One region of the Arthrobacter sp. UYCu723 genome, then DNA from elsewhere that is predicted to be linked to it. Evidence: riboswitches for the same ligand, from Rfam matches in the RefSeq annotation. Region 1 holds a riboswitch; each other region holds the start of a gene.
What was found. Region 1 has a riboswitch for cyclic di-AMP ahead of ACVWZ8_RS24320 (NlpC/P60 family protein). Riboswitches for the same ligand answer to the same signal wherever they lie in the genome.

Region 1 (9,884 bases):
GCCCGGCGGCCGTGAGCGCGGCCAGCAGCTCGCCGCTGCCGTAGGCGGAATCGCCCAGCACCTGGACCTGTTGCGTTCCGATGCTGGTGTCGGCGGCGACGAGTTCGGCACCGCGGGCCGCGTCGCTGTTCTCCGGCCCGGCCGCTTTCGTCAGGGCCGCGGCGGTGACCAGGCCGGTCTCGGGCTCGATCACGACGTGGCTTTTGAACCCGTCGATCTTCTTCTGCCGGCTCTTATGCGCGTGCCGGGCGTCCGGGTCAACGGTGGAGATCACCCGGTCCGGGGCGACCTTGCGGGCGATCCTCCACCGACCGTCCGTGCCGTCGGAGCCTTCGGCCGGCTCGACGTCCTGCCCTGCGACCAAGGCCAGGAGTGCAAGTGTTTCCTGCTGCGCCTCGTCCAGGGATTCGGCATCGATACTGCCCAGCACGGTCAGGGCGTCGGTAACCAGCGCCGACACGAGATCATCGCGGGCACCCTTGTCATCCCAGGCGATGTCCGGTTTCCCCGGTTTGGAGTAGTCATGGCCACTCAGACCCGTCACCACCAGGTCCGCGCCGGGGATTTCCCGGCCGACCCGGCGGATCTGCGCGATCAGCTGGGTGACCGTGTCCTGCCGGGCCACAGCGTCTTCAAGGATCGTCGAATCAATGGCCCGGCGCCTGCGCCCGGAGAGCGCACCCGAGCCGGCGATGACCTGGGTGACGGCCTCGAAGATACGGTGCGGACGGTCACTTTTCGCCAGGCGCCGACGCCAATACGTCAACACCGTCGGGTGGAACGCGCCCTGATCCAGGCCGAACCCGCACGCCGCCTTCCACCTCAGGTCAAACGTTAATGCCTCGGCGGTTTCGCGGTCGGAGAGATTATGGAGAGTCTGCAGGACCATGACCGAAGCGATCACGTCCGCCGGGGTCGAGGGGCGGCCGCGTCCGGAGACGAACAGGTCCGCGAAGGCCTCATCGGGGAACAGTTCGTGCCGGTGCTCGGCGAGGAACCTGAACACCGACCCGGCCGGGAGCATATGCCCTGCCAGGGCACCGACATCCAAAAGCTGACGCTGACCATCATCACGACCCTGCATGCACCAAGTCTTAACCATCCCCGGGAATCCGCCCGGAGGCGCGCCTTAAGGTGCCGGATTAATCAGCGCCGTCCTAGGGATGGCCGCCGAAACCTTGACTCCTACCCGCATCATCGAACTCGACATCGAAGGCATGACCTGCGCCTCGTGCGTGGCCCGGGTCGAACGCAAACTTGGCAAACTCGACGGGGTCAAGGCCAGCGTGAACCTTCCGCTGGAATCGGCACAGCTCACCGTTCCGGACTCCATCTCGGACCAGCAGATCATCGATACGGTCACAGCCACCGGCTACTCGGCATGACTCAAAGTAACCCCCGGGACAGGCGAAGGACGCGGCCCGGGGCCTGAGGATGGCCCGGCCCTGAGTGGCCTGAACGATGAGGCTCAGCCCGCCTCTGCCGCAGCCGCCGCCCTGCGTCCGCGGCTGCTGCTCGCTGCTATTCTCACCCTGCCGGTAGCGGTCATTTCCATGGTCCCGGCAGTGCAGTTCCCGAGCTGGGGCTGGGCGGCCTTGGCGCTGAGCCTGCCCGTGGCCAGCTGGGCCGCGTGGCCCTTCCACCGTGCCGCGGCGGTCAAGGCCCGGCATCTGGCATCCACCATGGATACCCTGGTATCGATCGGCGTGAGTGCAGCCTTCCTGTTTTCGGCCTGGCAACTCTTCGCGGACCCTGTCCTGACCGAGCACCTGGGCATGGACCTGAGCGCCCATGCCCTGTACTTCGAGGTCGCCGCCGTCGTCACGACATTCCTACGGCCAGGCGATGTCTTCGTCGTCCGCCCGGGCGAAAAAGTCCCTACTGACGGCTACGTTATCGAAGGCCAAAGCGCCGTGGATACCTCCCTGATCACCGGTGAATCACTTCCGGTGGAAGTCGGAATCGATGACACCGTCATCGGGGCGACGATCAACACGAACGGACGGTTGCTGGTCAAGGCAACCCGTGTGGGCAGCGAAACCACCCTCGCGTAGATGGGAAAGCTGGTCAGCCAGGCGCAGAGCGGTAAGGCCCTGATTGCCCGGCTTGCTGACCGGATCAGTTCAGTCTTTGTCCCCGTCGTCCTCGTCATCGCGGCCATCACCTTCGCGGCATGGTTCTTTGCCACCGGTGACCTGCAGTCCTCCTTTACCGCCGCGGTTGCGGTCCTGGTGATTGCCTGCCCCTGCGCCCTGGGTCTGGCCACCCCGACGGCACTGCTGACCGGGACCGGACGCGGCGCGCAGCTGGGCATCCTCATCAAGGGCCCGCAGGTCCTTGGGACACCCGGACGGTGGACACCATCGTGCTGGATAAGACCGGGACGGTGACCTGCGGACAACTTTCCGTTTCCTCCGTACAGACCTTCACCTCGGCGACCAGAGAGGAGATCCTTGCCCTAGCCGGAGCCGTCGAAGCCGCCCGCGAACACCCGATTGCCCATGCCATCGCCCGTGCAGCCAAGGCCAACGCTCCGCTGCTGCCCGTCACAGGCTTTGACAGCGCACCGGGTGGGGGCCTCCGCGGGACCGTGGACGGCCGGCGGGTAGTTGCTGGCCGGGCCGGCTGGCTCGAGGATAACGGCATCGTTCCCGCCGCGGACCACTATGCGGCGCTGCGGTCACGGGAGGAAGCCGGCGCGACCGTCATCTGGGTCGGCACTGATGGTGAACCTGAGGGAATCATCAGCCTCACCGACACGGTCAAAGAAGGATCTGCGGCCGCGATCGGACGACTGAAATCCCTGGGGTTGCGGCCCGTCCTGCTGACCGGGGATAACGCCTCGGCCGCCGCCGCCGTAGCCGCACAGGTGGGCATCCCGGCGGCAGATGTGATGGACGGAGTCCTGCCCGAGGGCAGGGTAGAGGCCGTCCGCCGGCTGGAGGCCGGCGGAGCGATCGTGGCGATGGCCGGTGATGGGGTAAATGATGCTGCCGCCTTGGCCCAGGCTGATCTTGGCATCGCGATGGGCAGCGGAACCGACGTTGCGATCGCGGCCGCGGACCTGACAGTGATGGGAAGCGACCTGGGCCAGGTCGCGGACGCCATCGAGCTCTCCCGGCGGACGCTGGCCACGATCAAGACCAACCTGTTCTGGGCGTTCTTCTGCAACGCCGTCGGCATCCCGGTCGCGGCCCTGGGTCTGCTTAATCCGATGATCGCAGGAGCCGCGATGGCCGCCAGCTCCGTCCTGGTTGTCACCAACTCCCTGCGGCTGCGCCGCTTCACCGCTCAGAAGTCTTCCGCGGCGCCGACCACGCCGGTACTGGTACCCGTCCGCTGATCAGCGTCAGGGTGCCTTCTGCGGGATGTCCGATCCGTCGGTGGGCATGGAGAAGGCCGGTGATTCGCTGCCCCCAAGGCAGCGCATCACCGGCCTTCACGTTTCTTATTTAGCCGGCGCGGACGAAGGTGACTGAGCCTTTGGCTGTCATCCAGGTCAGGGGGTGGACGGCGGTTTCGTTCTTGCCGTTCAGGCCGGAGCTGAGGACCTGACCGTTGCCGACGTAGATTCCAACGTGGCCGGGCTGCATGACCATGTCCCCGGGCTGGGGGTCCGTGACGACGGTGCCGTAGTTCATGAACTGCATCGGTCCAAGGTCCCCAACGGGGATCCCGGCAGCATTAAGGGCGTTCTCCACCAGTCGTGTGCAGTCCTGGATCATACCGATCTGGGCGTAGGCGGCCGAAACCATGGTCGCGTTCACCCCTCCCACGGCCGGCGCAGCAACCGGCGCAGCAGCTGGGGCGGGGGCTACGGTGATCGTGGCTTTCGCCGGCGCGGCCTCGGGGGCGGCTGCAGGCTTGGGTGCCTCCACGACGGGGGCCGGTGTGGTGCTGACGGCGGGACGCTCGTAGGAGATCCTGACGGTCGCGTCGGCGCTCAACGGCGCCGGAGCCTGACTGGTCACCTCAAGGTTTGAAGCCGGTTCGGCATCGCGCTGCGCGGGGGCATCTGCGGCCTGCGCGGCGATACCGCTGGTCAGGACCAGGCCGGAGGCAGCTGCGATAACGGCCGCCTGGCGGCCTACACCTCCGGAGTTGGCGGCGACGGTCCTGGACAGGGCCGCGAGCGGGCTTGCCTGGACGTTGCCCGCGCGGTGGCGGCCGTGAGTTCTGCGAATGGACATGAAGTGGCCTCTCCCAATGCCTGCGAGGTGAGCTGTCGGATTCGGATGGGAGTCACCCGGCCGCGGTCCTGCACCAAATGCAGTACAGCGGCTTCACCCCAAGGCCTGCCCGAAGCAGGCCACAAATTGGGTTCCCCGTCTCTGCCGGACGAAATATGAGATCGGATCCCGGGCAGCGGCAGAGTTAGGCAATCAGCTCGGGAGTGCCGCCCTCGGAGAAAACCGGCAGGGACTCGACCGTACAGGACACCCACCCCATTGTCACATTTGAATAACGGGGCCAGCCGAGGGCGGAGAACCCCTGCCCGATGACGCAACCCGAACCCGGCCTGCCGGTCTAAACAGAGGGCACGCCGCGGCCCGGCCGCTCACGCCTGTTGTTCGATTTCCTCGGGGACGCCGACATCCGCCTTGCAAAATATACCCCCTAGGGGTATTCTTTGGGTGTTGCCAGTGAAGTGGTTTGTCCAGGCCCGTGCAATTTCGGCCCTTACAGCCGTTCAACCCCAGCACCTCATGACACCTCTCTTGCAAAAGGACAGAACTGATATGAGTGCACCCCAGGTCCGGACCGAACTGCCCATCGTTGCAGCTGAAACCGCAGGGTGCAGTTGCTGCTCCACCCCGTCAGCGAAGCAGCTGTCACCCCAGGCAGAAGGTACGGAGTACTCCGTCACCGGCCTGACGTGCGGGCACTGTGTCCAGACCGTTGAAAAGGCAGTCTCCGCGCTCGACGGCGTGACGTCGGCCGCCGTCGAACTCGTCGCCGGCGGGACCTCCCGCCTGAGAGTCTCCGGGCCCCACACGGAAGCAGCCGTCCGGGACGCCGTCACCGCCGCGGGGTACAGCCTCAGCAGCAGGTAGTCCGACTACGGCCCTGAGGACAGCTCTGCTGACGCCGTCAGGGAACACTCCCCCAACAGGAGGGCAACGATGGAAAACCACCACAATCGCGACGACGGGGTGGACCACGCCGGCCAGCAGCATGGTGTTCACGACGACGACCACGCGGTCCACAACCACGGGCAGCACGCCGGGCACAGTACCGCCATGTTCAAGAACAGGTTCTGGCTCACCCTGGTCCTGTCCGTGCCCGTGGTGTACTTCAGCCCGATGGTCGGCCACCTCCTGGGCTACATGCCGCCGGTGTTTCCCGGCTCAACCTGGATCCCGGCCGTACTGGGAACGGTGATTTTCGTCTACGGGGGCCAACCGTTCCTCAAGGGCGGTCTGCAGGAACTGAAGACCCGGAGCCCCGGGATGATGCTGCTGATCGCGATGGCCATCACTGTTGCGTTCGCAGCGTCCTGGGTCACTAGCCTTGGCCTGGGTGGATTCGATCTGGACTTCTGGTGGGAACTGGCGCTTCTGGTCGCGATCATGCTGCTGGGCCACTGGATTGAAATGCGGGCCCTCGGCTCCGCGCAGGGAGCCCTGGACGCCCTCGCGGCCCTGCTCCCGGATGAAGCAGACCGCATCACCGACGCTGGCACCGAGACCGTACCCGTCTCCGAACTCCGCGAAGGCGACACAGTCCTGGTCCGCTCCGGCGCTCGGCTGCCGGCCGACGGAACCGTCGTCGACGGCCAGGCGGAAGTGGACGAATCCATGATCACCGGCGAATCCAAGACCGTGCCCCGCGCCCCGGGTGACGCGGTGGTGGCCGGCACAGTCGCGACGGACAACACCATCCGGGTCAGGGTGACCGCCGTCGGCGATAACACCGCTCTGGCCGGCATCCAGCGGCTGGTGGCCGAAGCCCAGGCATCTTCGTCCAAGGCCCAGGCGCTGGCCGACCGTGCCGCGGGGCTCCTGTTTTACTTCGCGGCAGGCGCGGGCATCATCACCTTCATCGTCTGGACCCTGCTGGGCAGCGTCCCGGAGGCAGTCACCCGCACCGTCACTGTGCTCGTGATCGCGTGCCCCCATGCACTGGGCCTGGCCATCCCCCTGGTGATCGCCATCTCCACCGAACAGGCTGCCCGCGCCGGGGTGCTGATCAAGAACCGGATGGCCCTGGAACGCATGCGGACCATCGACGTCGTCCTCTTTGACAAAACCGGCACTCTCACGAAGGGTGAGCCCGACGTGAAGGACGTCACCGCCGTTGCGGGCGGGGATACCGACCGACTGCTGGCGTTGGCTGCCGCCGTCGAGTCCGACAGCGAACACCCCGTGGCACGGGCGATCGTCCGTGCCGCCCGCCAGCGGAACCTGACCGTCCCGGATGCCACCGGCTTCTCGTCTCTCACCGGCCGGGGCGTCCGCGCCACGGTGGACGGGCGGACGGTTCACGTCGGCGGGCCCGCGCTCCTGCGCGAGCTCGACGCCGTCGAGCCTGAACCGCTGGCTCGCTCAACCCGGGCCTGGATGGACCGTGGAGCCGCCGTGCTGCACGTGATCGACGGGAACAGTGTCCTGGGCGCCGTCAGCCTCGAAGACGCCGTCCGCCCGGAATCCCGCCAGGCAGTGGCAGCTCTGCAGAACCGGGGCATCAAGGTGGCTATGATCACCGGCGACGCTTATCAGGTGGCCCAGGCAGTCGCCGAGGACCTGCAAATCGACGAAGTCTTCGCCGAAGTCCTCCCGGCGGACAAGGACAAGAAAGTCGCCGAGCTCCAGGGCCGCGGGCTGAAGGTGGCGATGGTAGGCGACGGCGTCAACGACTCCCCGGCGCTGGCCAGGGCTGAAGTCGGCATCGCGATCGGCGCCGGCACGGACGTGGCGATGGAATCGGCCGGCGTGGTCCTGGCTGGCAATGACCCCCGCGCGGTGCTGTCCATGGTGGACCTGTCCCGCGCCAGTTACCGGAAGATGTGGCAGAACCTCATCTGGGCAACCGGCTACAACGTGTTGTCCGTCCCGCTGGCGGCGGGCGTGCTTGCCTTCGCTGGGGTGGTGCTGTCCCCCGCGGCCGGCGCCGTGCTGATGTCCGTGTCCACGATCGTGGTGGCGTTGAACGCCCAGCTGCTGCGCCGCATAAAGCTCAACCCCGCAGAAGTACGTTGAACCAGGCGAACACGAGGGCCATCCCCGGCCGGTACCCTTAAAGCAAGCATGATCCACAGGAATAGGAGGAGCACCATGACCGCAGCCCTGCCCGGGCATGTCCTGGCCTTCCTCCGCCGTGCGTCCCTGCTGGCCGGAATGCTGGCCATCATCGCAGGGATTCTCGGCATGCACATCATGAGTGGTTCCCAAAGCATGCCGGTGAGCGCCGCAAGCCCGGCCATGACCATGGCCCATGACGTGCGGGCTTCTGCCGCGTGCACGACCGTAGCGGGTCCCGCCGTGCAGGGCACCCCCGTGGCTGTCTCCTTGCCAGGGCTGTCATGTGCGGGCACGCCCGGGTGCGCGACGATGTCCGCCATGGACGCGGCCTGCGTCCCCTTCCCGGGCACAGCGTTGCTGGCGGCGCCGTTGCCGGGAGATACCCTGATGCCGGCGGCGAACGCCGCCAACCCCTCGACCGAGTCCGCCCCCTACGCATATCTGCCCGGCGGTCCTTCGCCGTGCGACCTCTGCATCAGCCGGACCTAAAAGACTGAGTTGCGCCGTGTCCTGCCCGGTGCATAAGCCCTTACCCTGACGCGCCCCTGCCGGCTACCCCGGCCTCGTTCTCGTGCGCGCCATCAGCCACCGGCCGCGTCCAGTGCCGGTTGATGTCTTGAAGGACCCTGATTCTGATGAAGAAGTTTCTGACCATTTCCGCCACCGCCGCTGCCGCAGTCATTGCTTTGTCCGGCTGCTCCACAGGATCCGGCGGAGGAAGCATGCCCGGCATGGACATGGGCAGCTCCAGCTCCAAGCCGGCCAACAGTGCTCCCGCTGCCGCCGGCGGCTACAACGCCGCCGACACCATGTTCGCCCAGATGATGATTCCGCACCACACCCAGGCAGTGGAGATGAGCGACACGATACTGAACAAACAGGGCATCCCGGCCCCGGTGACCGCCCTGGCCACCAGAATCAAGGCAGAGCAGGGCCCCGAGATCGACAAGCTGACCACGTGGCTGAGCGACTGGAAGGAACCCGCCCAGATGTCCGGCAGCATGTCCGGCGGCGGCATGTCCGGAATGATGAGCGGCGAGGACATGGCGAAACTGGACGCCGCGCAGGGAACCGAAGCGGCCGAGCTCTTCCTGACCCAGATGATCGCCCACCACGAAGGCGCAGTCATGATGGCCAAGACCGAAAGCACCGACGGGAAAAACCCAGACGCAGTGCAGCTCAGCAAGAACATCGTTACCTCCCAGGAAGCGCAAATGAAGGAAATGAAGGACCTGCTGACCACCCTCTAGCCAGCATCCTCAGAGGGCGGTCCCACCAAAGGGGCCGCCCCACTGCCCTTGTTCCTCCCGATCCCTGGAGTTACCGTGTCTTTCCCACCCACATCCCGCCGCCGCCCGGCCGCGATCTTAGCCGCAGCAGCCGCCCTGGTCCTGCCCCTAGCCGCCTGCGCCCCGTCCGCCGTCCCTGCATCCAATACCCCTTCAGCCGTTGCCGCGACAGGTCTGCCCAGCGCCCACATCCATGGGCTGAGCGTCAACGGTGAAACCGGCCAGGTACTGCTGGCAACGCACGAGGGCCTGTTCGACGTATCCACAAAGCCTGCCGTCAAAATCGGGCCCACGAACGACCTCATGGGCTTCACCGCTGCCATGGAGCAGGGCGTCTTTTACGCTTCCGGCCACCCCGGGACAGGCCCAACGCTGCCCAGCCCGCTCGGACTCATCACCACCAGCGACGGCGGCAAAACCTGGGGGCAGCTCTCCCGGCAGGGCGAATCGGACTTCCACTCCCTCACCACCACCAAGTCCGGCGTCGTGGCCTTTGACGGGACCCTCCGCACCAGCCCGGACGGAAAAACCTGGAAAACCGCCGCCTCGAGCTTTACCCCGGCAGCCTTGGCCGGTAACCCTTACAGCGACACCGTTCTGGCCACCACCCAAGAGGGCCTGCAGCGTTCCACCGACGGCGGGGCCACGTGGGGTCTGGACAAGGCTGCCCCGGTGATCCAGTTCGCCGCGTTTGCCAGCGCCACGGAAGCCGTCGGTGTCGAACCCGGCGGCGCCGTCCACTACTCCCCTGACGGCGGTGCCACCTGGACCCGGAAGGGCCAGATCAGCGGCGCGGTCCAGGCCGTCGCGGCGACGGAAGGGTCGGACGGGAATCCCTGGATCTGGGCCGCGACCTCTACCGGCCTGGTGGTCTCCACGGACGGCGGGGCCACGTTCCGGCCCGCTGACGCGGTCTGATCCGATGGACATCGGCGGGTACTTTGCGTCCATGGTGACCTCCGGAGCGTTGCTTATCGCCATCCCGCTGGCCATGACGGCAGGCCTGGTGTCGTTCCTCTCGCCTTGCATCCTGCCCTTGGTGCCGGGCTACCTGGGATTCGTGTCCGGGCTGACTGATCCGACGCAACCGCACAACCGCCGCCGCGTCCTGACCGGCGTCGGGCTCTTTGTCCTGGGTTTCGCCGCCGTGTTCACCCTCTACGGGGCCGCGTTCGGCGCCATCGGGTCCTGGCTGCTGCGCTGGCAGGATGCCCTGATGCGAGGCCTCGGTGTCGTGGTGATCCTGATGGGGCTGGCGCTCCTGGGTCTGGTTCCTTGGCTGCAGCAGACCCGCAAGCTCACCCTCGGCCGCCGGACAGGACTCGCCGGCGCACCCCTGCTGGGCATCGTCTTT
Region 2 (9,884 bases), on a different contig from region 1:
GTCGTCGCTGCGTGCCTCCAGTTCCTTGCTGAGCGCGCGAATAAGGGACATCAGTCCAACGTTACCTTTCACCCGGCTCGCGCGTCCGGCGCCGGGCCGCGACACCGTCCACCACGAGCAACAGCATCAGCAGGAAAGCAAGGGGCAGTCCGTAGAGAGCCAAGGAGGTGATCCAGGCCGGGGCCACCAGATTGCTGAACGCCATGGCCATCACGATGTCCACTGTAAGCAGAGACAGCACGGCGGCTGCTGCCGCAATGATCAGCAAGGGCCGCCGGAAGCGCAATGGTGTCATGGGGGCAACGCTAACAGTCCGGCTTCGTCCGCGTCTCACGCCGTCAAAGTTGGGAAGGCAGGATAACCTTGGGGGAACAGACGAACACGGTCCGGCAGTCATACTTTGAACCCGCATATCCATGCGGATGCGGTGACCGCCGGCTGTGTCCCCAGCAGAACGAAGAAGGTTGATTACGTGCCTACCGGCAAGGTCAAGTGGTATGACAAGGACAAGGGCTTCGGATTCCTCGCAGCGGAAGACGGCCAGGAAGTCTTCCTGCCCAAGTCGGCGCTGCCGGAGGGTGTCATGGAACTCAAGGCCGGGACCCGGGTGGAGTTTGGCGTGGCCGACGGACGAAAGGGCGCCCAGGCACTGGGCCTGCGCGTGCTGGACAAGACGCCCTCCATCGCCAAGGCCAAGCGACCCAGCGCCAAGGACCTTGCCCCGCTGGTGCAGGACCTGGTCACGGTGCTGGACAACCTCTCCGGCACACTCTCCGCGGGCAAGTACCCGGAAGGCAGCAAGGCCAAGGCGATCGCCGTCGCCCTCCGTAAGGTCGCCGACGAGCTGGATGCGTAAGGCACCTGATGTCACCGGAACCTGAGCAGAACGCGCCTAAGGCGGCCGGCGAAGCCGGATTAGATACAGCCGGATCAAATACAGCCGGATCCAAAGCAGCGGGGTCCAAGCCGCGCGCCGGTGTCCCGGTCTGGCGCACCGGCAAACCCGACGCCGTCCTGGCCGACGCCGTCGACGCCGCGCGCGCCGCGGTGGAGAGCATCGCCCCGGCCGAGCAGATCGGCCGGCACCTGAGCGCCCGCAGCGAGGGCGACCGGCTCGTCACGCACCTCTTCGAGTCCAAGCTGGCCGGCTACGGCGGCTGGCAGTGGTACGCCGTACTCACCCGCAACTCCCGCTCCAGGGTGGTCACGGTCGACGAGCTCGGCCTGCTGCCCTCTGAGGACTCGATCCTGGCCCCTGAATGGGTGCCGTGGGCGGAACGGGTCCGGCCCGAGGACGCCCAGGATGAGGAGGCCGCTGAACAGGCCCCCGGGTCCCCGGCCGCGGAGCAGGCTGCCGACGCCCCCGAAGGTGACTCCGACGACGCGGACGGCGACGGCGCCGACGAAGAGTACGACGAGGACGACGCCGACGAGGCAGACGAGGCAGACGGCGACGCCGGCGGACAGCCGGCCGGAGAGGCTGACTAGGGGTTGAAACGCTTCGGGATGATGCGGGGTGAGGGCCGGGCATGACGTCCACCTTCAAGTCCCTGCGCATCCCGAACTACCGGATCTGGTTCATCGGTGCGCTCATCTCCAACATCGGGACCTGGATGCAGCGCACCGCCCAGGACTGGCTGGTCTTCGCCCACCTCACCGAGCACGACGCCGGAGCCATGGGCATCACGATGGCCCTTCAACTGGGCCCCCAACTTTTCCTCGCGCCCGTGGCAGGGCTGGTGGCCGACCGCTTCAACCGCAAACAGCTGCTGGTACTGACCCAGTCCGCCATGGCACTTCTGAGCGCGGGACTCGGCATCCTCGTGGTCTCCGGGGCCGCCCAGCTCTGGCACGTGTACGGCTTCGCCCTGCTGCTCGGCGTGGTGTCCGCCCTTGATGACCCGGTGCGGCAGACCTTCGTCTCCGAGCTGGTCCGGGACGACTACCTGCCCAATGCTGTGGCGCTCAACAGCGCCTCCTTCAACGTGGCCAGGATGATCGGACCCGCCGTGGCCGGCATCCTCACGGTTGCGGTCGGCCCGGGCTGGGTCTTCCTGATCAACACCGTCACATTCCTGGCGATGCTGCTGAGCCTGTGGAAGATCCCCACTGCCTCGCTTCGCCAGCTTCCCCGGGCGGTGGCCGGCAAGGGCCGCATCCGCGAGGGCCTGCGCTACGTGCGGTTCCGGCCGGACATCGTGGTGGTGCTGGTGGCGGTTTTCATCGTGGGTACCCTGGGACTGAACTTCGTCCTGTTCATCGCCGCCATGGTCGGCACCGAGTTCGGCCTGGACGCCAGCGCCTTCGGGCTGATGAATTCGATCATGGCCATCGGCTCCGTCGCCGGCGCCCTGCTCTCCGCCGGCCGGGGAAAGCCCAGGCTGCGGATCATTTTCGGGGCCGCCGGCGCGTTCGGAGTGACCTCAGGAGTCGCCGCCCTCGCCCCCGACTATTTCTGGTTCGGCGTGGCGCTGGTGCCGGTGGGCCTCTTCGCGATCACGATGATGACGAGCGCCAACGGCTACGTCCAGACGACCACCGACCCCGTGATGCGCGGCCGCGTGATGGCCCTCTACATGGCGATCTTCATGGGTGGAACCCCGATCGGCGCTCCGCTGGTGGGCTGGGTGGCGAATGTCGCCGGGCCCCGCTGGTCGATGGGCGTCGCGGCAGCCTCCGGCCTCATCGCCGCCGTGACCGGCCTGCTGTGGATCATCCGGGCGCGCGAGTTGCGGATCCGTTTCGATCGCAGGGCGCGGGGACTGCACCATTTCCGCCTCGAATCCGGCACCGCCGGAGGCCGGCCAAATGGCGGCGCCGGCGGCACCGCCGGAGGCACTTCCGGCGCCGCCCGGGGACGAATCCCAGACGACGCCGACGACGCCGTCGATCACTGACGCTTCAGCGTTACCTGTTTCGCGGGGGAGCTATTTCTTCAGCTCGCCCACGACGAAGTCGATGCATTCCAGCAGCGCCGACACATCGTCCGGCTCGATCGCCACGAAGGTCGCGATGCGGAGCTGGTTGCGGCCCAGCTTGCGGTAGGGCTCGGTGTCCACGATGCCGTTGGCGCGGAGCACCTTGGCGATCGCCGCGGCGTCGATCGCGTCGTCGAAGTCGATCGTCGCGATGACGTTGGAGCGGTCCTCGGCCTTGGCGACAAAGGGGGTGGCGTAGTCGGAGGCTTCGGCCCAGCGGTAGATCCGCCCGGCGGAGTCCGCGGTCCGGCCTGCGGCGAAGTCCAGCCCGCCGTTGGCGTTGAGCCACTGCACCTGGGCGTCCAGGGTGACCAGGGTGGCCAGCGCCGGGGTGTTGTAGGTCTGGTTCAACCGGGAGTTGTCGATCGCCGTCTGGAGGTCCAGGAAATCCGGGATCCAGCGGTCGCTGGCCTTGATCCGTGCCGCCCGCTCCAGTGCGGCGGGGGAGAACAGGCCGAGCCACAGACCGCCGTCGGACGCGAAGTTCTTCTGCGGGGCGAAATAGTAAACGTCCGCCTCGGACACGTCGACGTCGAGGCCGCCGGCCGCGGACGTGGCGTCAACCAGCACGAGCGAACCCTGATCGGCGCCGGCCACGCGCTGGACCGGCGCGGCCACGCCGGTTGAGGTCTCGTTCTGGGGCCACGCATAGACGTCGACGCCGGCCTCAGCGCGGGCGGCCGGACGGGTGCCAGGCTCGGACTTGATGATGGATGATTCGGCCAGGAACGGCGCCTTGTTGGTGGCCGAGGCAAACTTCGAGCCAAACTCGCCGAACGAGAGGTGCTGAGCCTTGGTCTCCACCAGGCCGAAGCTCGCAATGTCCCAGAACGCCGTGGAACCGCCGACGCCCAGAATGACCTCGTAGCCATCGGGAGCGCGGAAGAACTCGCTCAGTCCCTTCCGGACCGAGCCCACGAGGTTCTTGACCGGCGCCTGGCGGTGGGACGTTCCCAGCAGGGTTGCCGAGGCGGCAAGGGCTTCCATCTGTTCCGGGCGGACCTTGGAGGGGCCGGCGCCGAACCGGCCGTCCTTGGGCAGGAGGTTTGCGGGAATCGTGATGCTGGTGTCGCTCACAGTGGCTCCATTTTCGGCTGGTAAACGCTTGGCGGCTGGTACAACCCTTGCTTGGGAGGTGGCCCGGCAGGGTGGCTGCAACGAAGCCTCCTTGTCATTCTGCCTGACTGCCCCGGGCGGGCGGGAAAAGAGTCCGTCATAGTCCGGTCATTGAGACAAAGCCGCGAGCCCCCGGCTCCTGCTGAAGCGGCCGGGGGATTATCCGGAGTAATTCAAAATAGGCTAAGCTGTCCTGCGAACGTACGGCCGTTCCCGCCAGGGCACGCTGCCTACAACCGGCACGCGGTACGGTGGGAATGACGCAAGGACGGCGCTCGAGGAGCTGAGCTGAATGACGGATCTGATCGATACAACCGAGATGTATCTGCGGACCATTCTGGAACTTGAAGAAGAGAACATCGTCGCCCTCCGCGCCCGCATCGCCGAACGGCTGCGCCACTCCGGCCCCACCGTCTCGCAGACCATCGGCCGCATGGAACGCGACGGCCTGGTGGTTGTTTCGGGTGACCGGCACCTTGAGTTGACTGAAACCGGCCGGAAACGCGCCATCGGGGTCATGCGCAAGCACCGCCTGGCCGAGCGGCTGCTGGCCGACGTGATCGGCCTCGACTGGGCCTACGTCCACGAGGAAGCCTGCCGCTGGGAGCATGTCATGAGCGAGCGGGTGGAACGGCGGATCTTCGAGATGCTCAACCATCCCACTGTCTCTCCTTATGGAAATCCGATCCCCGGGCTCGCGGAGCTCGGCGGCGTGCCCTCCCAGCCCTACTCCGACGGAGTCGTGAGTCTGCTGGAAGCGATGGCCGGCTACGGGGCCGATTCCCGGATCACGGTGAACCGGCTTGCCGAGCCCATCCAGGTGGAACCGGAACTGCTCGTCCAGCTCGACGAGGGAGGCATCCGTCCCGGCGCCCTTGTGTCCCTGGAACGCGTCGGCGAGTACATCTCGGTCCGCGTTCCGGACATCGAAGGCGCCCTCGAGCTGCCTCCCGAGGTTGCCGCCCACGTCTTTGTTACCGTCGGCTAACCGTCCGGAACCACAACTCGTGGGATGACCCATGAGTTGTGCACAGCAGAGATAACGGGATTATTACTGGGCGGCTTAATCGCCTATAGTTAGTCACCAGTACCGATACCAAAGCGTTACCTGATCCGAAGCCGAACTCTGCCAGCGGATCAGTCGCAGAGTCACCTTATGGCAGAGGCGGGGGAACCACTTCCGGCTGTTTTCAAGCAGCCTTGGGGTGAAGTCCGCCAGCGGCAAGCACACTCCACCGAGGGACTTTTTGGATTCCCCTGTGCCTGGATGCTTGTTCACGGCGGACCGGGTCTTTGATCTCTCTGACCCGAATCCGACAGCTAACTTCGCAGGCTATCCAGAGAGGAACCGTTCTTGACCACCCAGACCTCGCGGGGCCGCCGTCGTGCGACCGGCCCCGCTCCGGAGCCGCGACCGGCCGTCGCCGTTATGGCAGACCGCCCGCGTGACGCGCACCGCGACGAACGCCGCGGCCGCCGGAGCCCGTTCCGCCAGGTAACGGAATTTGCCGCCGCCAGTGGTGTGGGGCAGAAGGCCGGCATTGCCCTGGCTGCTACGGGTCTGGTCCTGACGGTCGCCGTCCCCGCCACCGGCCCGGTCATGGCTACCGACGCCTCGTCGGGCTCGGTCTCCGCGGCGGCGCAGCCGAATGTGACGGCCGCCTCCGCCGCCAAGATCGACTTCAGCCGGACTGCCGTGACCACCAAGGGCGATCCCGACGGCAAGCTGAAGCAGTTGCTGAGCGCACAGTCCGCGGGCAGCATCACGCGCGCCGCTTCTTCCGGCAGCCTGGGCGCACCGCTGGACCAGATGGTTTCCGCCTCGCCCTTCGGCTACCGCGTCAGTCCCATCACCGGCGGTTCCGGCGAGTTCCACCGCGGCCAGGACTACGCCGCGCAGTGCGGAACGGCGGTCCACGCGGCCGCCAGCGGCACCGTCACGTTCACCGGCTGGCATCCCTTCGGCGGCGGCAACCGCGTGGTGATCGATCACGGCAACGGTCTGGAGACCACCTACAACCATCTGTCCTCAGCCAGCGTCCGTGTTGGCCAGACGGTCTCACGCGGCGATCTTGTGGCCATGAGCGGGACAACCGGCGCCTCCACCGGGTGCCACCTGCACTTCGAAGTGATGGTCAACGGCGACGTCGTGGACCCCACTGGCTGGCTCTAAAAGCCGATGGATGACTCTCGCATTCTTATGACACGCCGTGATCTGAATGTGACATTGAATCCCAACTGCTGTACCGTATGAAGTACGCCAACTTCTCCGAAGTTGGCGCTCTTGAGTGGATTGCCTAGCTCTGCCACCGCTCAAGGTCCGTTCGCATTACATCGTCTGGCAGGGGCGGGGGAACCAATTTTGGTCTTCGCAAGAAGACCTTGGGGTTAAGTCGCAAAGCTTCCCAGGAAGCAGCGCGGCCGGGTGACTCCCATCCGAATCCGACAGCTCACCTCGCAGGCATTGGGAGAGGCTACTTTCGTGTCTTCACGCCACAATGCTGCGCGTCACCGCGCTTGCGCGGCTCATTCGAGCCCGCTGAAATCCACGTCCCGTGCTGCCCTTGCCGGCGCCCGGAATGGATCTCACCCCGCCGACTCAATCTCTGCTGAGTCCGGCCCGCAGGCCAAGCACCTGCAAGCAGTTCCCGCTTTTGGCGCGTCTTCGCAGTACACCCTTCGCTAAGTAACCCATTCGGGGCGATCCGGCGTACCCCCAAGATGCCGGAGCGTCCTCTGTCCGCGCCTGAAAAGTGCGGTCCAAGGATCACGAAAGAGAGAACTTAATGACTACTCGTGCAAATACTGCACGGCACCGCGCCGAGGTCACCAAGACCAGCTCGCTTGCTGTCATTGCCAAGGCCGTCGGCGACAACGCCGGCACCATGGGCCGCCAGGCCGCAGTCGTCGCTGCCGCTTCCGGGCTTGTCCTGACCAGCGGAATCGCAGCCAACGCTGCCGAGACCAACGTTCAGCGCGAATCCACCTCCGCTTCGGCCCTCGAAGTCCAGTCGGGCACCCCGGCAACGATCTCGGCGGCATCCACCATTGCAATCTCCTACGAGAAGCCGGCCGTTTCCACCTCACCTGCTCCCGTCGTCGAGGCCGCAAAGCCCGTCGTCAACGTCCAGGACTCCCAGGCCGGGACCGCCGGCGCCTCGGCCTCGACGCAGGGACTCTCCGTTGCCAGCGGCGCCGGTGCTTCCATCGCTGCCGCCGCCTACGCCCAGCTCGGAGTTGCGCAGGACTGCACCGCACTGGTCACGAACGCCCTGGCTGCGGCGGGCGTCAACTACCACGGCTGGCCGGCAGGTTACCTGTCCCTGGGCCGCACAGTGGGCGCCGCCGAAGCTCGTCCGGGCGACCTGGCGTACTACCAGAACGGTGGCGTGGGCATGGCCCACATCGCTGTCTACGTCGGCAACGGCATGGCTGTCCACGGCGGCTGGAACGGCGGAACCACCGCACTGAACAGCGTCAACGTCGGCTCCGGACCGGTCTTCATCCGCGTCGGCGCTTAATCGCCTCTGGCTGAAAACAGCCTGAAAGTCTTCAACAGGAAGAGGACCCCCGCCCCTGTGGCGGGGGTCCTCACCTGTCTGCCCGGCCATCTCCGGCAGACACGCACACCTTTGCGGGAGAAAAATTCGGTGATCCGGCCTTGGGGTGTTTACTCTTGTGGTGTCGATCCATAGCCCGACCATGCAGAGGGCAGCCGGCCCTCGTGCCCCTGGCGGGTGCGGCCGTGAAGAGGTATGCGGATGCGCACTCTCGTTCTGAATGCTGGATATGAACCGCTCGCGGTAGTCACCTTCCGCCGGGCGCTCGTTCTCGTGCTTACCGGAAAGGCCAGTGTGGTGGCCGAAGGCGACGATCCCGTCGTTGGTCCCCAGGACATCCTGGGCCGGCCGTCGGTGATCCTGCTCCACCGCTACATCCGGCCCCGGTACAACACCGTGACGGCGGTCAGCCGCCGGGGTGTGCTTCGCCGGGACGGACAGCGCTGCGCTTACTGCGGCAAAGCGGCCCACACCATTGATCACATCCAGCCCAAGTCCAGGGGCGGTGCCGATTCCTGGGAAAACCTCGTGGCTGCCTGCCTGCGGTGCAACAACGCCAAGGGTGACCACACCCCCGCCGAGATGGGCTGGAGGCTCGGCTTTGTCCCGGGGCCGCCGAAGGGCACCACCTGGCAGATTAAGGAACTGGAAAAGCCGGCGCCGGCCTGGGATCCGTTCCTGCTGCCGGAATCCGCGGCCTGATTCGTTTGCTTGACCTTTCTGCCGGGCCCTGTTGCGGCCCGGGCCCGGGCCGGGGCCGCGTGGCACCGCGCTAGGCTGGGCCAATGGAATTCGATGCTGTGGAATTCGACCCTGTGGAATTCGATGCTGTCATACTCGCCGGAGGGCGGTCCTCACGGTTGGGCGGCTCGCCCAAGTCCGCCCTGGTGCTCGGCGGCCGGACCCTCCTCGAACGCGCGCTGCAGGCCGCGCAGGGGGCCGGGGTGATCGTCGTCGTCGGACCGGACCCGGGATCGCTTCCTGCGGGGGTGCTGAACTGCCGGGAAGAGCCGCCTTTTGCTGGGCCGGCCGCCGCCATCGCCGCCGGACTCGCCGCCCTGGCGGCCCACCATTCGGGGGATGGCCGGACCGTCCGTGCGCCTCCGCTGACCCTCGTGCTGGCCTGCGACATGCCCCGGGTGGATGCCGCTGTCACGGCGCTGCGCGAGGCCCTGGATGCCGGGCCGGAGGCCGACGCCGTCATGGCAGTCTCCGCGGACGGGCGCCAGCAACCGCTCGCCGGCTTTTATGGCACGGCCGCGCTACAACACTCCGTCGCGGAAGCCGCACAGCGGGGCGGGCTGGCGGACGCCTCGGTGTTCTCCCTTCTTGCTAGTCTTGATGTGCGGGGAATTCTCGTGCCCTCCGGTTCCACGGATGACGTGGACACCTGGGACGATGCCGCCGCACTTGGGGTATCCGGCCGGAGTCCGGACCATGGACCGGACGAGTCCGGAGCTCCGCGACTGAACCCGACTTTGGAGGCAAACGGTGAAGAGCCAGGATGAAACTCTGGAAGATTGGTGCCGTGCCCTGCTCCAGGCCCTCGAGCTGGAGGATGTTGAGATTGACGTCAACGAAGTCCTTGCCCTCGCCGGGGTGGCCGCACATTCGGTGGTGCGTCCTGCCGCCCCGCTGACTACTTTCATCGCGGGCTTTGCCGCCGGGCTGGCCTCCGGTTCCGGCCAGGCGACGGACGCAGTCTCGATGCAGGCGGCCATCGGCGTGGCCCGGAAGCTCGCCACCGACCACGCGGCCACCGAAGCCTCCGGGGCATGACGCCTGCGCCTCCTCATGGCAGTGCTGCTGCCGGGGACGACTCCGCGCCCGGCGGTATCCAGGCCCCAGCGGGCGGTGAAGAGCGCGCCGGGAGCGCCTCGCCGGAACCGCACCGGCACGCGGCACACACCTGGCAGGAGGCCAGGCAACTCGCGTTTGACTGCGCCACACCCATACCTGCCGCGCGGGTGACTCTCAGGAATGCCTTGCGGCGTATCCTCGCGGAGGACATCAAAGCGCTGCAGGATATTCCGCACTACGCCTCTTCCGCCATGGACGGCTGGGCTGTCAACGGCAGCGGGCCGTGGATTCTGGCGGAACCCGGCCAGCGGCTGGCCCCGCACCAGGCGAGCCCGATCGTTACCGGCGGCCTGATCCCGGCTGGAGCCAAAGCGGTGCTCCGCAGCGAGAGCGGCATCATTTCCCCGGACGAGGACGGGCTGCCGGCCCT
Region 3 (9,884 bases), on a different contig from region 1:
GGGGCGGGGGGCTGTGGTTGCTGCCCGACGACGTCGAACGCCTGGCCGCGTTCGAGGAACCGGCCGAGGAACAGATCCAGCTGCTCGCCGGCACGGATTCGCTGGTGCTGCTGCGGCGCAACGCGGCGGAGCTGCTCGCCGAGGACGGACCTGACGGGGACAACATCGGCAGGGACGTCATTACTTCGCTGGCGCTGCAGGCGGACCTGCCGGACCACCCGATCCTGGACCGCGGACGGATCATCGGGCTCTGGCAGTACGAGCCGGGCCAGGAGCGGATCGTGCCCTGGCTGTTCCACGGCCCGACGCCAGCGGTGACCCGGCGGATCGCGGAGGTGGAGGCCTGGATCCGGGAGGACCTGGGTGACTTCCGTGCATTCAGCCTCGATTCACCGGCCACCCGGCAGAAGCGGATCGACGTCCTGGCGGCAGCCGCAACAGGCTCCGCCGCAGCAGCTTCCGCCGTCGGCACGTAAGCCAGCAGGACCGGATGCCACCGGAACGGGGCCGTGATGTCCGAGGTTCAGCTGCCGCGGTGTCCGGCGAAGAAGCCCCGCAGCAGCGCCGCGCACTCCGGCGCCCGGACTCCCGCGTACACTTCCACCCAGTGGTTGAGCCGGCGCTCGCGGAGGATGTCGAACACGGAACCCGCGGCCCCGGCCTTCTCGTCCCAGGCGCCGAACACCACCCGGGGAATCCGGGCCAGCACCACCGCCCCGGCGCACATGGCGCAGGGCTCCAGCGTCACCACCAGGGTGCAGTCCTCCAGGCGCCAGCCGTCATCGCGTTGCCCGTTCCGTGCGCTGCGCTCCCGCAGCCGGGCCGCGGCCTCGCGGATGGCCACCATCTCGGCGTGCGCCGTCGGGTCCCCGAGCGCTTCCCGTTCATTGCGCCCGGAACCGAGCACAGCGCCGTCGGGTCCGATCACGACGGCTCCGATCGGCACGTCGTCGGTGGCAAGCGCCCGGCGTGCTTCGGCGATGGCAAGGCCCATCCATTCGGTATGGCGTGGCTCCGGGGAAGTCATGGCTCAATGATAGTTTCGACACTAAGCACGCTGTGCACCACCGGAACGTCAGGAGACAGCCGTGAATACCAGGACTGAGAGCTGGTTGACGCACCGCTGGGGCAAATGGGTGGTGCCCTACGCGGCGCTGTGGGTCACGATGCTCATCGGCGGCGTGGTCGTGGTGGTCTTGGCGCTGTTGAGCGCCGAGGTCTATGACAACGTCGTGGACGACGTCGGCCTGGCGAACCTGGACAAGCCCACCCTGGCGTTTATGGAACAGCTACGGAGTCCAGGCCTGGACTCGTTCGTCACGGGGTTCACCAACATCGGCGGCGGGATTGGCATGCCGATCCTGGCCAGCATCCTGACGGCCTGGCTCATCTGGGCCAGCCGTACCTGGCGGCCGCTGATCCTGATCGGAGGCGCAGCCGCCGTCTCCGTGACCGCCACCACCCTGGGCAAGAAGCTGATCGGCCGGAACCGGCCGGACCACGCCGACGCCGTCCCGCCCTACGAAAACTCGCCGTCCTTCCCGAGCGGCCACACGCTCAACACCACGGTGGTGATCGGGCTCGTGGTGTACCTCGCCTGTCTGGAGGTCCATCGGGCCATCGCCCGGGCCGGCCTGATCACGGCGGGTGTGATCTTCATCGTCGCGATGGGAATGAGCAGGGCCTATCTGGGGCACCACTGGATGACCGATGTGATCATCGGGTGGGTGCTGGGGCTGGGCTGGGTGGGGATCGTCATCCTGGCCCACCGGCTCTTCCATGTGCTGCGCCACCGGGAACAGGCCGGCCCAGCACCGACTTTTGACCATCCCGCCCGCCTCCACGAGGGCGGCGCGGAGGGCGGTGCGGAGGCCGGTGGCGGGGGCTCCGGCAGCGGCCGTCCTGCCGAGACCAACGACGCCGATACCCCCGGCCCCTCGGGAAGGTCCTCGGCGACCGGGTGATAGTTTTGACCCATGCGCACTCTCGTTGTGGACCACCCGCTGGTCGCCCATAAGCTCACCGTTCTGCGGGACAAGAACACCCCGTCCCCGGTCTTCCGCCAGCTCACCGAGGAGCTCGTCACGCTCCTGGCGTATGAGGCCACCCGTGAGGTCCGCACCGAGCCCGTGACCATCGAGACCCCGGTCAGCACCACCATCGGCACCGCCTTCACCAAGCCCACTCCGCTGGTGGTCCCGATCCTCCGTGCCGGGCTCGGCATGCTCGAGGGCATGACCAAGCTGGTCCCCACCGCCGAGGTCGGCTTCCTGGGCATGGCCCGGGACGAGGAGACCCTGGACATCATCACCTACGCCGAGCGCCTCCCCGAGGACCTCACGGACCGCCAGATCTTTGTCCTGGACCCCATGCTGGCCACGGGCGGCACCCTGCGCGAGGCCATCAAGTTCCTCTTCAAGCGCGGCGCCTCCGACGTCACCTGTATCTGCCTGCTCGCCGCCCCCGAAGGCTTGGCCAGGCTGGAGGAGGAGCTCGCGGACGCCAACGTGACGATCGTCCTCGCCTCGATCGACGAGAAGCTCAACGAGAAGTCCTACATAGTGCCCGGCCTGGGCGACGCCGGCGACCGCCTCTACGGCATCGCGGGCTAGTACAGCCAGGCAGCCGCGTCGAGGACCCGGCGCCGAGGACCCGGCTATTGCCGGGACCGGCACGCGTTCCCTTCCGGAATCCCGCAACCCGCGCTAGCGTGTGGGCCATGGACTGGAAACTTGAACTCGTGTTTGTCCCCGTGTCCGATGTGGACCGCGCCAAGGATTTCTACGTCAACAAAGTCGGCTTCAACGCCGACTACGACGAGCGGCCCACGGACGGCATCCGCTTCGTCCAGCTGACCCCGCCGGGCTCCGGCTGCTCGATCGCCATCGGCGAGGGCCTCAACGAGGCGCCGCCAGGCACCGCTCCCAGCCTGCAGCTCGTGGTCAGCGACATCCAGGCCGCGCACAAGCAGCTCAAGGATAACGGCGTGGACGTCAGCGATGTCGATGTCCAGGACTGGGGCCACTTCGTCCATTTTGCCGATCCCGACGGCAACAAATGGGCGGTGCAGTACATCCCCAACCGGCCCAACGGCTAGACGCACCAGCGCACGTCCGTCCCGCCTCCGTCCACTGACAGCACTCAGCACGAAAGAATGCCCCGAACCGCAGGGATTCGGGGCATTCTTGCTGAAGCAGGTTCGTCCGGGAAACTGCCGGCTGGCTTAGTACCAGTTGTGCGCGTAATGGAAGTTCAGGGCGCCGCTGGGGGAGCCGTAGCGTTCCTTGACGTAATTGAGACCCCAGTTGATCTGGGTCCGGTAGTTGGTCAGGTAGTCAGCGCCGGAGCTCGCCATTTTTTCGGCCGGCAGGGACTGGACCACACCGTAGGCGCCGCTGCTCGGATTCGTGGCCGTGGTCTTCCACTCGGACTCCTTGGTCCAGAGCTTCATCAGGCTCTGCATTTCGCCGGGCCCCCAGCCGTAGGATTCCAGTTGCGATGCGGCGTAGGCCTGCGCCGCGGCGGGATCGTCAACGGCGACGGGAGTCGCCGCTTCGGGGGCCGGTGCGGGTGCCGCGACAGGTGCGGGGGCAGGTGCCGGAGCCGCGACAGGTACAGGTGCCGGAGCCGCGGCAGGTGCAGGTGCTTCAGCGGGCTTCACCTCCGCGGACTGGGCCTCGACGCTGGCGCCGGGGGGCACAGAGGTCTGGGCGTCGACGCGGACCCGTTCGAAGTTCAGGGGCGTCAGCGGGTCGGCAACGGTGGCCGACGCCTTGGAGCTGCCGGCGGCGGAGGGACCGTTGGCCGTCTCGGCGGCCTGACCGGCAGCGCCAACTCCGACGAGGACCGCGCAGGCGGTGGCAACGACGGCGGCGCGGCGGCCAGTGGAACCGATGCCCGCGGCAAACCGGGACAGGGCCGAGGCCGGCTTGGCTGACTCGGCGCGGTGGCGTGAATGCGTGGAGCGGGACTTGCCTGCAGCGCTGTCGGGGCGCGTTTGTACTTTGAATTCAGTCATGATGCCTCTCAAACGCCTGCGGAGTTAGCTGTCGGGTTCGGATGAGAAATCCGGCCGCACGGTGCTTCACGTGTCGGCTTCACCCCAAGGGTGCATAGATGCAGAATGCCCGGGAACTCTGGGTCCCCCGCCTCTGCCTGGTCCAGCGAATCCGGGAAGCGGCAGAGTTTGGCGTCCATCCGGATATACGGCGCCAGTGGTGGCCGCACTCTAAAAACCGTACAGGAGTTCCATCCGAGAGTCACATTTTGGTAACGGACATCACGACAGCGGAGTGTCGCCTTGTGCTCTTCCGCCTGGCCGTCGGTGCCGTTGCGCCGCCTGCGTGCCCACTCGACGCGCAGTAACGTCTAGCCGGCACGTAACCGTCGAACGGCGGTGGACGGACGCGACCGCGGCTAGGTCACGGGCGGGCTCGTGGGCAGGCGAACGGCGAACTCCGTCCGGCCTGGCCGGGAGGTGACCTCGACGGTGCCGCCGTGGGCCGCGACAATCGCCTGCACGATCGACAAGCCAAGCCCGCTGGTCCCCTCGGCAGTGGTTGCCGTCGTTGCCGGGGCGGGGGCCCAGGGGCTGCGGGAAATCGCCGAACGGGAGGTTGGCGCCGTCGTAGCTGCCGGATTCTTCCGCGCGGCGTCCGCGCGGGCAAAGCGTGAAAAGACCTTATTCATGAACTGAGGGGGGATCCCGTCCCCGTTGTCGGTCACCGTGACCACGGCGCTTCCATCGGCTGAACGCATCACTCCGGTCACCACCGTCGTCCCGGCCCCGGTGTGCTTGCGCGCATTGGACAGCAGGTTGGCCAGCACCTGATGCAGCTGGGCGGAGTCGCCGCGGACCACCACCGGCTCTTCGGGGAGTTCCAGTTGCCAGACGTGATCCGGGGCCATGACCTTCTCGTCACTGACGATCTAGATCGCCAGCTGGGTGAGGTCCACCTCGCTGAGCTTGAGGGGCTGGCCCTCGTCCAGGCGGGCCAGCAGCAGCAGATCCTCAACCAAGGTGGTCATCCGTTCGGACTGGCTCTGCACCCGTGCGAGGGACTTCTCACCGTCCGGCGTGAATTGCTCGGTCATCCGCATCAGCTCGGTGTAGCCGCGGATAGCGGTTAGCGGGGTCCGCAGCTCATGCGAGGCATCGGCCACGAACTGGCGCACCCTCATTTCGCTGAGCTGCCGCGCCTCGAGCGCGTTGGAGACATTGTCCAGCATCTGGTTCAGCGCGTATCCCACGCCGCCCACTTCCGTGCCACGATGGGCGGCCGACGCCGGCACCCGGACTGCGAGTGCCACCTCGCCGGCGTCGAGGGGGAGTCGGGAGACCTTGGTAGCCACCTCGGACAGCTGTTCGAGCGGCTTCATGGTCCGGCGGATCAGTGCCGTGCCGGCGAGACCGATGACGATGAGGCCGCCGGCAGACACCACCACCATGGTCCACACGAGCGAAGCCAGGGTGTTCTGCTTTTCCGCCAGCGGCAGCCCGGTGACGATCACGTCTCCATAGGGGGTCCGCCCGGCAGTGAGCCGGTAGCCGCCGGCCGAGAGCGTACGGTCAACCGGGACGCCGTTGGGCGTGAGTCCGAGGAGGACGTGGTCGTCATCGGGGGAGAGGCTCTTCCGGGTGGCGTCCCCGGCGAGGAAGCCGGCCCTGCTGACGGCGCCACCCAGGATCCGCGCGTTGAGCGTACCGATGCCCTGGCCTCGGGCCTCCAGCGGATCGGTGCGTCCGCCGGAGTCGCCGGGCGAGGGCCGTCCGAACACGCTGGCGCGGTGGGACGCCTCATCCAGCTGCGTGTCGAGTTGCTTGGTGAGGAAGACGTCCATGGAGGCGTAGCTGAAAAGTCCTACGGCGCCGCAGATGGCCACAAGCAGCGCCATGGTGACGAGGACCAGCCGGGTGCGCAGATGCCAGGTGGAGGGGTCGCGCCACTTTCGCCGGGGGGCAGGGGTCTCACCGGGGAGAGCGCGCACGGATCAATCCGCCGGCTTCAGGACGTAGCCGGCGCCGCGCACGGTGTGGATCATGGGAGCGCGGCTGGCATCGATCTTTTTGCGGAGGTAGGAGATGTACAGTTCGACGATGTTGGCTTGTCCGCCGAAGTCGTAGTCCCACACCCGGTCCAGGATCTGCGCCTTGCTGATGACCCGTTTGGGGTTCTCCATGAGGTAGCGCAGCAACTCGAACTGCGTCGCGGTGAGGTGCAGTTCCTCGCCGGCCCGGGTGACTTCACGGGTATCGACATTGAGTACGAGGTCACCGACCACGAGCTCCGCTGAGTCCATGGCGGCCACGCCGGAGCGCTGCACGAGCCGGTGCAGGCGCAGCAGGACTTCCTCCATGCTGAAGGGCTTGGTGACATAGTCGTCCCCGCCGGCGGCGAGGCCGGTGATCCGGTCCTGGACGTCGTCCTTCGCGGTGAGAAACAGGGCAGGCACAACCGGAGCGAAGGCGCGGATCCTGCCGAGCAGTTCGACGCCGTCGAACCCGGGGATCATGACATCGAGCACCAACACATCTGGGCGGAACTCCTTGGCGAGTTTGACCGCTTCGGGGCCGTCTGCCGCGACAGCGACGGACCAGCCTGCCATCCGCAGGCCCATGCTCATGAGCTCGGAGAGGCTGGGTTCGTCATCCACGACGAGAGCTCGGATGGGGGAGCCGTCCGGGTGGGTGAGCTGCGGAAGGTTGTTGGTCATAGAGTGCGAGGAGGCCATGGGACAACTCTCCGTTCTGCCGGTTAGGCGTGGCTTTGGGGATCCTGTGCTGCACCTGTGAATCCCAGCCTAGCGAGCTGGCAGCCGCCGCGGTGGTCCGTCGCGGGCTTTTGGAACCGTCTCTGACGGAACGGCCGGCATGGGCGGCGGAACTTTGAAGGCGTTCCGCCGCCGGACAATTCGGGCCTGACGGTGTGACCACTCTGTGGGACGGTGGACATTGAATGATAAGTAGGCGAAGCTTCCGCCAGACTGCCCTCCCATGAAGGATTCTTGGCAAACAGCCATCCGAGGCGAACAATATTCGGCTAAACGCCACGACCGACCAGTCAGTCAGGAAAACATCTGTTATTTTATCGGCGCGGCAGAATTGTGATCTGCACTACAATCCCGCGTTTCGTCTCACTATGTGGAACCCGAATCCCTTTGTTACTTGCAAGTTGGCATTGTTACGTTGCACACTTCAATTGTGAACAAGAACTCAACAGCACCTGCAGCCGCAGCTTCCTGGATCAGCCCACCCGCTGATACCGCGATGCGCTGTTGTCGAATGTACGCCTAACTTTTACACCCCAAGAGTTTCTAGGCATTCGCCCCAGCCCAGCGTCGGGCGCCCCTCCCCAGTTTCATTGCGGGGAAAAGTAGCATTCGAGCCGCGATGACGGCCATTCACATTGAGGTAAGCATTCATGTCAGTTGCATCCGGATACGTCCACATCTCCGTCCGTAACGCCGGCAAGGCCGGCCAGGCCTCGGGTATCCGCCAGGGTTTTGGTGGCGGCGGCCGCCCGTCCTTCGCCCCCGCCGGTCCCAGCAACAGCTTCCCGGCCCCTGGTTATGCAGCACAGGGCTACAACCCCGATTCCTACGGCCAGCTCCGCGCCGTTCCGGCCGCCCCGGCCACGGCGCCCACTCCTGTCATTGGTCCGGCTAACGGCAACGCGGTCCGCCCCGTCCCGGCCGACAACGTCGCCCGCGGCTTCGTGCTCTACATGGGCATCGACGAGGAGACCGCCGCGGCTGCCGGCACGTCCATCGCCAAGCTCGCCCAGGAGATCCGGGCCTACGCCCAGTCACTGGTCGCGGGTGCGGAGAGCTACGCCGCCGTCGCCGTTGCGCCGGCCAGCGCCCCGGGTTCCGCGCTCGACGTCGTCCGCTCCACCTTCGGCGACCCCACCGTCGGCGCCCGGCAGCGTGCCGAGACCGCACGCCTCCAGCAGCCGCAGGACCCGCGCCCTTCCGGTGTTCTCATCGACCTTGCCCGCCGCGAGGTCCACCTCGACGGCGATTCCCTGAACCTCACGTTCAAGGAATTCGAGCTCCTGAACTACCTCGTGGAGAACGGCACCCGCACCGTGGGCCGCGACGAGCTGCTCGAAGGACTGTGGCGGAACGCCGAAGAAGTGCCGAATGAGCGCACCATCGACGTCCACATCCGCCGCCTGCGCTCCAAGCTCGGCCGGCTCGCCAACACCGTGCGCACGGTGCGCGGCCAGGGGTACCGCTTCTACGAGCACCCCGAGGTTGTTGTCTGGGCTGCTCCGGAATACTCGATCTAGTCTCTAGCTCACGCAAAGCGTCCGTTCCTGTTGCAGGGGCGGGCGCTTTTGCGTTGGCGGGACGCTTCAGCGACTTTCCGCCGTGCCTTAGCCTTGATCCACCGATGTTGATTGGGGCTACGTCGGCGTTTTAAACCGAGAATGGCCGCCTTTTCAAGGAAAATGAAGTTTGTCTAGAACTCATTTTTCACCGAAAAGAGGCCATCTCGTAGATGCAAGTTTCCCACAAACCATCCGCGGTGTCGGTTTCCTTTGACGAGCCCAATCTCGTGTCGGCTGCCGGGCTGCTGCCGGTCATGACGCTGGCCCGGGACGCCGGGCTGCACGAGCTCGCCCAGGACTGGCTGACGGTGCCGACGGATAAGGGCGCGAACGCCGGGCTGAAAGTCGCTTCCCTGGTCGCCGGGATGGTCGCCGGGGCAGACTCGATTGATGACATGACCCTGTTGCGCCACGGCGGGATGAAGCGGCTCTTCACCGCCTGCTACGCGCCCTCGACCCTGGGCTCGTTCCTGCGGTCCTTCACGTTCGGGCACGTGCGCCAACTGGACGCTGTCGCCTCCCGTTTCCTGGCCGGCCTGGGGACCCGGGCCCCGCTGCTCGGGAGCCCCGGGGCGGAGGACTTCGTGTTCGTCGATGTTGACGACACGATCATCGAGGTCCACGGCTACGCCAAGCAGGGTTCCGGCTACGGGTACTCCGGGGTCCGCGGCCTGAACGCCCTGCTGGCCACGGTCTCCACCAAAGACACCGCCCCGGTAATCGCGGCCCAGCGGCTGCGCAAGGGCGCGGCGAACTCGGCCCGCGGAGCCAAACGCCTGATCACCGATGCCCTGTCCACGCTCAAAGGCCTCCAGACCGGAGGGCAGAGTCGCGGGCGGGTGCTCTGCCGGTTCGATTCGGCCTTCTATGGCCATGCAGCGGTTTCCGCCGCGCTGGCCGGCGGGGCCGAGGTCTCGGTGACCGTGCGCATGGACCCGGCCGTCAAACGGGCTATCGCCGGGATCCCGGAGACGGCATGGGAAATGATCGAATACACCGACGCGGTCTTCGACGAGACCACCAACACCTGGGTCTCGAAGGCTGAGGTCGCCGAAACCGTGTTCACCGCGTTCTCCTCCCGGAAAAAGGCCGAGCAGGTCACCGGCCGGCTGGTGGTGCGCCGCATCCCGGAACTGAACAAGAAAGCCAGCGACGGACAACCCACCTTGTTTGAAACCCATCGGCACCACGCGTTCTTCACCACCGTGGACGCCAAGGTTCTGGACACTGTCGCCGCGGACCAAACCCACCGCAAACACGCTCAGATCGAGCAGGTGAACGCCGATCTGAAGGACAGTGCGCTGGCTCATATGCCCTCAGGTGTTTTCGCGGCGAACTCCGCCTGGCTGGTTGCCGCGGTCATGGCCTATAACCTCACCCGCGCCGCCGGGCTCCTCGCCGCAGGCCCCTTCGGCAAGGCCCGGACCGGCACGATCCGCCGCAAACTCATCCACGTCCCGGCCCGCATCGCCACCAGCGCCCGGAAAATCCGGCTTCATCTCCCCGAAGCCTGGCCCTGGCAAACAGCATGGCAGGGCCTCTTCGAGCACC

Region 2: another riboswitch for cyclic di-AMP. It lies ahead of ACVWZ8_RS03835 (NlpC/P60 family protein); the one in region 1 lies ahead of ACVWZ8_RS24320 (NlpC/P60 family protein).
Region 3: another riboswitch for cyclic di-AMP. It lies ahead of ACVWZ8_RS04545 (aggregation-promoting factor C-terminal-like domain-containing protein); the one in region 1 lies ahead of ACVWZ8_RS24320 (NlpC/P60 family protein).

What each region holds. Positions count from the first base shown of each region.
Region 1 is NZ_JBSSBW010000004.1:95,279-105,162, reverse strand. Features, by position in the region: partial or broken gene ACVWZ8_RS24330 (IS1182 family transposase) at 1-1,084, opposite strand, end outside; partial or broken gene ACVWZ8_RS24325 (heavy metal translocating P-type ATPase) at 1,164-3,343, shown strand; gene ACVWZ8_RS24320 (NlpC/P60 family protein) at 3,453-4,190, opposite strand; cyclic di-AMP (ydaO/yuaA leader) riboswitch at 4,194-4,390, opposite strand; gene ACVWZ8_RS24315 (heavy-metal-associated domain-containing protein) at 4,740-5,054, shown strand; gene ACVWZ8_RS24310 (heavy metal translocating P-type ATPase) at 5,124-7,199, shown strand; gene ACVWZ8_RS24305 (hypothetical protein) at 7,275-7,730, shown strand; gene ACVWZ8_RS24300 (DUF305 domain-containing protein) at 7,877-8,491, shown strand; gene ACVWZ8_RS24295 (F510_1955 family glycosylhydrolase) at 8,567-9,448, shown strand; gene ACVWZ8_RS24290 (cytochrome c biogenesis CcdA family protein) at 9,453-9,884, shown strand, end outside.
Region 2 is NZ_JBSSBW010000001.1:861,182-871,065, reverse strand. Features, by position in the region: gene ACVWZ8_RS03875 (helicase-associated domain-containing protein) at 1-51, opposite strand, end outside; gene ACVWZ8_RS03870 (hypothetical protein) at 62-295, opposite strand; gene ACVWZ8_RS03865 (cold-shock protein) at 473-856, shown strand; gene ACVWZ8_RS03860 (DUF3027 domain-containing protein) at 865-1,488, shown strand; gene ACVWZ8_RS03855 (MFS transporter) at 1,530-2,897, shown strand; gene serC (phosphoserine transaminase) at 2,928-4,055, opposite strand; gene ACVWZ8_RS03845 (metal-dependent transcriptional regulator) at 4,387-5,082, shown strand; cyclic di-AMP (ydaO/yuaA leader) riboswitch at 5,232-5,444, shown strand; gene ACVWZ8_RS03840 (M23 family metallopeptidase) at 5,449-6,267, shown strand; cyclic di-AMP (ydaO/yuaA leader) riboswitch at 6,403-6,572, shown strand; gene ACVWZ8_RS03835 (NlpC/P60 family protein) at 6,881-7,615, shown strand; gene ACVWZ8_RS03830 (HNH endonuclease) at 7,856-8,356, shown strand; gene mobA (molybdenum cofactor guanylyltransferase) at 8,440-9,162, shown strand; gene ACVWZ8_RS03820 (DUF6457 domain-containing protein) at 9,146-9,433, shown strand; gene ACVWZ8_RS03815 (molybdopterin-binding protein) at 9,430-9,884, shown strand, end outside.
Region 3 is NZ_JBSSBW010000001.1:1,012,836-1,022,719, reverse strand. Features, by position in the region: gene ACVWZ8_RS04570 (DNA glycosylase AlkZ-like family protein) at 1-476, shown strand, start outside; gene ACVWZ8_RS04565 (nucleoside deaminase) at 524-1,027, opposite strand; gene ACVWZ8_RS04560 (phosphatase PAP2 family protein) at 1,089-1,964, shown strand; gene upp (uracil phosphoribosyltransferase) at 1,977-2,612, shown strand; gene ACVWZ8_RS04550 (VOC family protein) at 2,720-3,097, shown strand; gene ACVWZ8_RS04545 (aggregation-promoting factor C-terminal-like domain-containing protein) at 3,224-4,018, opposite strand; cyclic di-AMP (ydaO/yuaA leader) riboswitch at 4,017-4,176, opposite strand; partial or broken gene ACVWZ8_RS04540 (HAMP domain-containing sensor histidine kinase) at 4,417-5,895, opposite strand; gene ACVWZ8_RS04535 (response regulator transcription factor) at 5,992-6,732, opposite strand; gene ACVWZ8_RS04530 (winged helix-turn-helix domain-containing protein) at 7,422-8,291, shown strand; gene ACVWZ8_RS04525 (IS1380 family transposase) at 8,504-9,884, shown strand, end outside.